2 regions of the Peribacillus sp. Hz7 genome follow, and region 1 is predicted to be linked to the other one. Evidence: riboswitches for the same ligand, from Rfam matches in the RefSeq annotation. Region 1 holds a riboswitch; the other holds the start of a gene.
What was found. A riboswitch is a leader RNA that binds a small molecule or an ion and turns the genes downstream of it on or off. The one in region 1 is predicted to bind cobalamin.

Region 1 (3,503 bases):
GTAAACAGTCAAAACTGTAGAACCCATTTTGATCTACTTGTTTAAAATGGGTTCTTTGTATTTATCGCAAAATATGGGTTTGTGAAGTATTTTTAATCAAACTTTATTTCAAAGTTACAACTGTTTGTATAATTCTTTCGGTTTCTGTATAAAGAGCACAAGCATTATTAAAGCGATTAATACTGTGCATACGATAAAGAGTCCTTCATATGAGAACCACTGGATAACCCATCCCATGATAAAGCCACCTAGTGCAAAACCTAAATCATAAGAGGCGAGGAAAACACCGAGTAATACATACTTCGATTTTTCTGGGATAGCAAAGGATAAATAAGTGGTCAATGTTGGATATAACATAGCAGAAACTAATCCATTGAAAATAGCAGAAACATATAAGAGCCAAGGCACTTGAGTAACAAACAATAACAAGGATGTGCCAATGATTGAAGTACTCAATACGATAAGTATAAAATTTGTATGCCACTTGCCATCAGAAGGAATATATTTCCTGAAGAGATACCTACTTGCGACAACGATCATCGATTGCAATAGCAAGTACGCAACAGGGGTTCCAATTTCTTCTGTGACTAAATAGAGCGGTAAGAATGTATTAAGCGCACCAAAGACGAATGCACCAGTGAGCATAACAGTTGATGCTTGTATTAAGCTCTGTTTATTTGGAGCGCTTAAAAAACTTTCTTTTACGAGTTTAAGAGAAACGGGCTTGGACGCTGCTTTCGTTTCTTCAAATGGTGTTCTAAATTGTAGGAGTAGTGGTAGCAGTGCAAGAGTGATGACCAATACATAAATGGCTTGCATATCCGCCCATAAATACAGGGCTAGTGCAGGTCCGTACAATCCTGGTAACACCGTAGAAAGTGAATACATGGCCATCCCTTGTCCACGATCCTTATCTCGTAAAATATCTGCAATCCCGATTTGCATCGACATAGAGAAGAAGGCTGTGACTACACCTTGAAGTGATCGAACAGCGTACAAGCTATCCACTTCTAACCAAACATACAATAGTAGTGCTAGTGCATGAACAATGAGTAATGTCCACATTACTTTTTTAACGCCGTATTTAGCAATCATTTGTCCAGCAAATGGGCGTAAGAACATACAAACAAACATGTAAAGCCCCATCATGATTCCAATTTCAGAGGTCTTAAAGCCATAATGCTCTGCCTGTAGAGGGAAAATTACAGTCAATACGGAATTGGCTGTAAAGAATAGCATCGATAGCAAATAGAGCTGGATCATTTTGAAACTTATAGGTTTTATATTCAACGGCTGCTCCTCACTTATTTCCCCTGCTACTTGCACACTTGTATAGTTTCTCTTGTTTAATTTTTTGTTTCACTATTATTGATTCTCCTCTCTATTTTTCCACATCCCCATACAATAAAAAAACAGCTCCTACACAAGGTAGTAGCTGTGAAAACGATTCTATGTAAAAGTACATATTTGTACAAGTCATGCAAGCGTTCTAACATCTCCCTATCCTCCGTAGGTTTTTTCGATGTTGTAAATCACTGGCAGGTCTCCTGACTTATGATCATCACTAAACTACACCTTCCCATCCTTCGACAGTGGTTTTTTGTAGGTAGCTCCCATTTACAGTTGCGGGACAGTACCGGACTTTCACCGGTTTCCCTTTTAAGCCAGATTAAACAATCTGGCACCAGCATTACATAGTATTCGATTATGGAGTACTATACCACACTTCACATATGTGTCAAGTTTTTCTAGTTGTTCCTTTAACACCAATATTTCCGCTACTCTATTTTGTACACTATTATTACCTGCCGTGCTATAGCTTGGCGGTCTAGACATTACTTCTGAAAAAAACGACTAAAATATCTAGGGTGATCAAAAGTTTTTTACTAGTTATTTTGTGCGTAATCTTGTTAAACAGCGAGAAGATGCAAGTCTTCATTACATATCCTTTACCAGAGAAAGAGAATATGTATTCTTTATTTCAAACTCAACAAAGCGATTTTATTCTTCTAAAAGTACAAAGATATTTTGAATTTGATAAAAAAACTTCATCTTACTATTCAAGGTTCTATTAAAGAGCATCGAAGCACAATAGAATTAACTAAATCATAGTTAATGTTTCATTCTGAAAAACATCAGAATCATAATTTGATATAGCAAAAATTTGCAATAACGAATATAATTTGTGATAGGTAAACTTTTTTTGATTTCATTTCCATGAAGTGAATATTTCCATTTTGAGAGAACATGTGTAATTTCTTTCTTATTTACTGTATTTCGTTTATAGATAGGGTTAGTGGCTGAATTTATCAAAAATTACTTAAGGTTGAAACTAATAAAATATAATAGTTTACAAATGATTTTCACTTAATCATTTTCAAGATAGATAAGCTTTATATTTCATTATGAAGATAAAGAAAAATTTCATATGGTATTGGAATGGGTGTATTCGTTTAATTGCGAATACTTAAATGGGAAGCCGGTGCAAAATCCGGCACGGTCCCGCCGCTGTAAGGGGGAGTCCTATGTATAAGAGCCACTGGATAATATCCGGGAAGGCGCATAGAGATGATGAACCTAAGTCAGAAGACCTGCCCGTTCTAGAAATGCTGTTAAACCTACGGGAGATGGGGGAGGTATTAGAGTGCTATGAAGACGAATTTGTTCTTAAACGATAGGCATTTCTGACCTGATAAATTCTGGTTGGGAATGCTTTTTTTGTAGTTTATATTTTATCGAATAATTAAAATTTGTAATTGAAGGTGAGAAAATATGTTTTTAAAAAGGTCTAATTTATTCCGTTCATTTGTTGGACTACTAGTAATGTTCACAATCTTTGTTGCTGGTTGCAGCAACACAACAAAAGATCAAGAAAATGCATCAGATAAAGAAAAAACAAAAGTTGTTACTTTTTCTTGGCCTGGAGATATCGGTGACTTAAATCCACACACGTATTTTCCAAATGAATTTTTTTCCCAGGCTATGGTATACGAACCTCTTGTTTATTACGGTGAAGGTGGAGAAATTCAGCCTTGGTTAGCAGAGAGCTGGGATATATCGAAAGATGGAAAAGAATATGTATTCCATTTGAGAAAAGATGTTCAATTTTCTGATGGTTCGCCATTTAATGCTGAAATCGTTAAGAAAAACTTTGATACGGTTTTAGATAATCGTAAACAACATGAATGGGTGGAATTAATTAATCAAATTAAAAGTACAGAAGTAGTCGATGAATATACATTTAAACTTACTTTACATAACTCGTATTATCCAACTCTTCAAGAACTAACTTATGTCAGACCTTTGAGATTTGTGGGCGAAGCTGCTTTTCCTGACAGTCAAAATACATTTAAGGACGGACTCAAGTCGCCGATTGGCACTGGTCCATGGGTATTGAGCGAATATAAGAAAAATGAGTTTGCTGTATTCGAAAGAAACGAACAGTATTGGGGTACTAAACCTAAAGTAGATAAGGTAGTTGTTAAAGTTATTATGGACGGCGA
Region 2 (3,503 bases), on a different contig from region 1:
TTGAGTTCCCGATTTTTGCTGTGGACGAGTTCGGCGCAACAGCCATCAAATATCCATTACGAATTCCGTTTTGTTGAATGTTGTGTTTCAGTTCGTTCCATTTCTCATCATGGTAGTCGCGCAGTTCGAAATAGTGACCGGTCTGCCAGTCTGAACCTTCGAAATAGCGGTAGCTGCCTTTTTCTTTTGCTAGTTCGCATGATGCTTGAATCGTTAAGTAAGCGATTGTTTCGTATAAAGAATCAGCAAGCTGAATCGCTTCTTCAGATTCCCAGTAGATTTTTTTGACCGCGAGCAGGTGATGCCATCCGAATGTTCCAAGACCAATCGCGCGATAACGTTGATTAGAAATCTTTGCTTGTTTAACAGGTAAGGTATTGATATCAATCACATTATCAAGCATGCGTACTTGAATAGGAATTAAGCGTTCTAGAACTTTCGCTTCAACAGCACGTGGTAAATTAATAGAAGAAAGATTGCAAACGACGAAGTCTCCGCTTTTTCTTACGATAACAATGTCGCCATCTTCTGTTTCATATTCTTCTGTAATCGATGTCGGACTTAGGTTTTGGGCGATTTCGGTACATAGATTTGAGCAATAAATCATTCCTTTATGACGATTCGGATTTTTTCGATTCACCTCATCGCGATAGAACATATAAGGAGTTCCTTCTTCTAATTGTGAAATCATAATTCCTTTCATGACATCAATCGCTTGTACTTTTTCGTAAGCATAGCTTGGGAGTTTACCATGTTCGGCTGCTTCAACAGCGAGTGCGTAGTGCTTACGGAAGCTTCCGTTGCCCTTTTCCTCATCGTAAAAATCTTCAAGAGAGAAGCCGAGATTTTGCTTCACACTATGCGGATCGAATAAGTACCATTCTTTACGATCTCGAACTGCTTCCATAAATAAATCAGGAATACAAACCCCAGTAAAAATATCATGAGCTTTCAAACGGTCATCCCCGTTTTGTGTTTTTAAGTCTAGGAAACTCATAATGTCTTTATGCCAGGCATCTAAGTAAATAGCAATCGCACCTTTTCGTTGTCCAAGCTGGTCTACGCTAACCGCCGTTTGATTGAATAGGCGAATCCAAGGAGTAGTGCCAGAGCTGTTTCCAGAGAAGCCGCGAATATCTGATCCAAGAGAACGAATCTTTCCTACGTATAATCCAACGCCGCCGCCAAACTTGGATACTTTTGCGGCATCGTAGTTTGAAAGATAAATGCCATCAATGGAATCTTCTACAGCATCAATAAAACAGGAACTTAGTTGTCCGTGCGTTTTTCCTGCATTGGATAGTGTAGGTGTGGCAACCGTCATATAAAGATTAGACATCGCCCAGTAGGCTTCTTTAATTAGATCTAGACGTTTATCTTTCGGTTCATTACGCATAATTTCCATCGCGATAATCATAAAGCGTTCTTGCGGCAACTCATAGACAGCGTTTTTCTCAGGGCGAGCTAAGTAACGGTCATTTAGCAAGTAGATGCCAATATAAGAGAAAAGCTTATCCTTCTCGGGGTCAATAGATCGTCCTAATTCTTCCATTTCTGCTTTTGTATAAGATTCTAGTAATTCCGCTTTATAAACAGGGTAACGTTGCCCTTCTTGTACGCTTGATAGCTGTTTTATTAAATCGTAGAACGGGCCGTAAGAAGTGTCTGTATACCCGCGATTGATTTGCGCTTCTCGATACATAGAGTTTAATAATTCTGCAGCAGCAACGAATGTCCAGTCTGGAGCATCAATATCGACGTTCTCAAGTGCCATTTGGATAAGCTTCTTAGACGTTTGTGCAGCACCTACATCTGCTTGTCGATCCAACCATTTTTGAAAGCGTTGTTTGTATTTATCCATATGGAGTGTATGGTCGAAATCATTTGATAGGGAAGCCAACTGCAACATGCTTTGTTCTTTTGAATTTGTTAGAGTAGTCAAGGGAAGAAGCCTCCTTTTGTATTTTAGGTAAATAAAAAAATCCACCCGAGAATGAGTGGATTAAACGACTGAAATAAAAGACTAGTAAAGATAGCTTTTAGGCAATCGTTTCATCATCTCAATCCTCGAAGAATAAGAAACTAGAATGAAGTATAGGCAGGTCTCCTGACTTATGATCTCTCTACTTTGAGTCCTTCCCGTATTCCGATTAATACAGTGGCTTTCTCATTTCGTCACATTTACAGTTGCGAGGACAGTTCCGGATTCTCACCGGATTCCCTATTTAGCCATCTCTGGCACCTTTACTTTATATATCAATATATAGATGTTTTTGGTTTATTTTTGTCAATATCTAGTATTGATTGCAAGTATTATCATAATCTATCTTTTGCTAAATTTCAACTATTTATTTTTGAGCATGGAAAGGATAAATTATATTATTTAACCTATATAAAAAGTAGGAAAAAGGAATATTAGGAATTTAAAATGGCTAAAATTGTGATAGAATAGAGGGGACATATGGTATTCTTTCAAAGGAAGATTACCAATAAAATTTTACACAAAAGGAGAAATAACGTGGAAAAAGTACTTATTTTCGGACATAAAAATCCAGATACAGATACAATTTGTTCTAGTATCGCTTATGCTGATTTAAAAAAACAATTAGGTGTTGAAGCTGAACCAGTTCGTTTAGGTGAAGTAAATGGCGAAACACAATATGCATTAACACAATTTAATTTCGATGCGCCTCGCCTTGTTGAAAAAGTAGCTGGCGAAGCAGCTGGCGTTATTTTAGTTGACCATAACGAACGTCAACAAAGTGCAGATGATATCGATCAAGTACAAGTGTTAGAGGTTATTGATCATCACCGTATCGCTAACTTTGAAACAAGTGATCCGTTATATTATCGTGCTGAGCCTGTTGGATGTACAGCAACGATTTTAAATAAATTGTATAAAGAAAATGGAAAATCAGTTCCGAAAGAAATTGCTGGTTTAATGTTATCAGCTATTATTTCTGATACATTATTGTTTAAATCACCAACATGCACAGACCAAGATGTAGCAGCAGCAAAAGAATTAGCAGAGATTGCTGGTGTAGATGCTGAAGCATACGGTTTAGAAATGCTTAAGGCTGGTGCTGATTTAAGCGACAAAACAGTAGAGCAATTAATTTCTCTTGATGCAAAAGAATTCTCAATGGGAGAAGCAAAAGTAGAAATCGCTCAAGTGAATGCGGTAGACACAAATGACGTACTTGCTCGTCAAGCTGAGATCGAAGCAGTAATTAATAAAGTGATTGACGAAAAAGGATTAGATCTATTCTTCTTCGTTGTAACAGACATTTTAAATAATGATTCTGTAGGTCTTGCACTTGGTAAAGAAGCAAGCGCAGTTGAAAAAGCTTATAATGTATCATTAACAAACAACACAGCAACGCTTAAAGGTGTTGTATCTCGTAAAAAGCAAATCGTTCCAGTATTAACGGATGCTTTTACAAAATAATTTGTAGAATAAAGGCTGTTCGAAAGTTGCTTTCGGGCAGCCTTTTTACATGTAA

Region 2: it holds a riboswitch for cobalamin, as region 1 does, so the genes downstream of both, ACE199_RS08880 (ribonucleoside-diphosphate reductase subunit alpha) here and cntE (staphylopine family metallophore export MFS transporter CntE) in region 1, are expected to answer to the same signal.

The regions. Positions count from the first base shown of each region.
Region 1 covers NZ_JBHHJV010000006.1:46,363-49,865, forward strand. Annotated here, with positions in the region: gene cntE (staphylopine family metallophore export MFS transporter CntE) at 115-1,290, opposite strand; cobalamin riboswitch at 1,521-1,702, opposite strand; cobalamin riboswitch at 2,425-2,613, shown strand; gene nikA (nickel ABC transporter substrate-binding protein) at 2,773-3,503, shown strand, end outside.
Region 2 covers NZ_JBHHJV010000004.1:272,388-275,890, reverse strand. Annotated here, with positions in the region: gene ACE199_RS08880 (ribonucleoside-diphosphate reductase subunit alpha) at 1-1,909, opposite strand, end outside; cobalamin riboswitch at 2,081-2,261, opposite strand; gene ACE199_RS08875 (manganese-dependent inorganic pyrophosphatase) at 2,519-3,448, shown strand.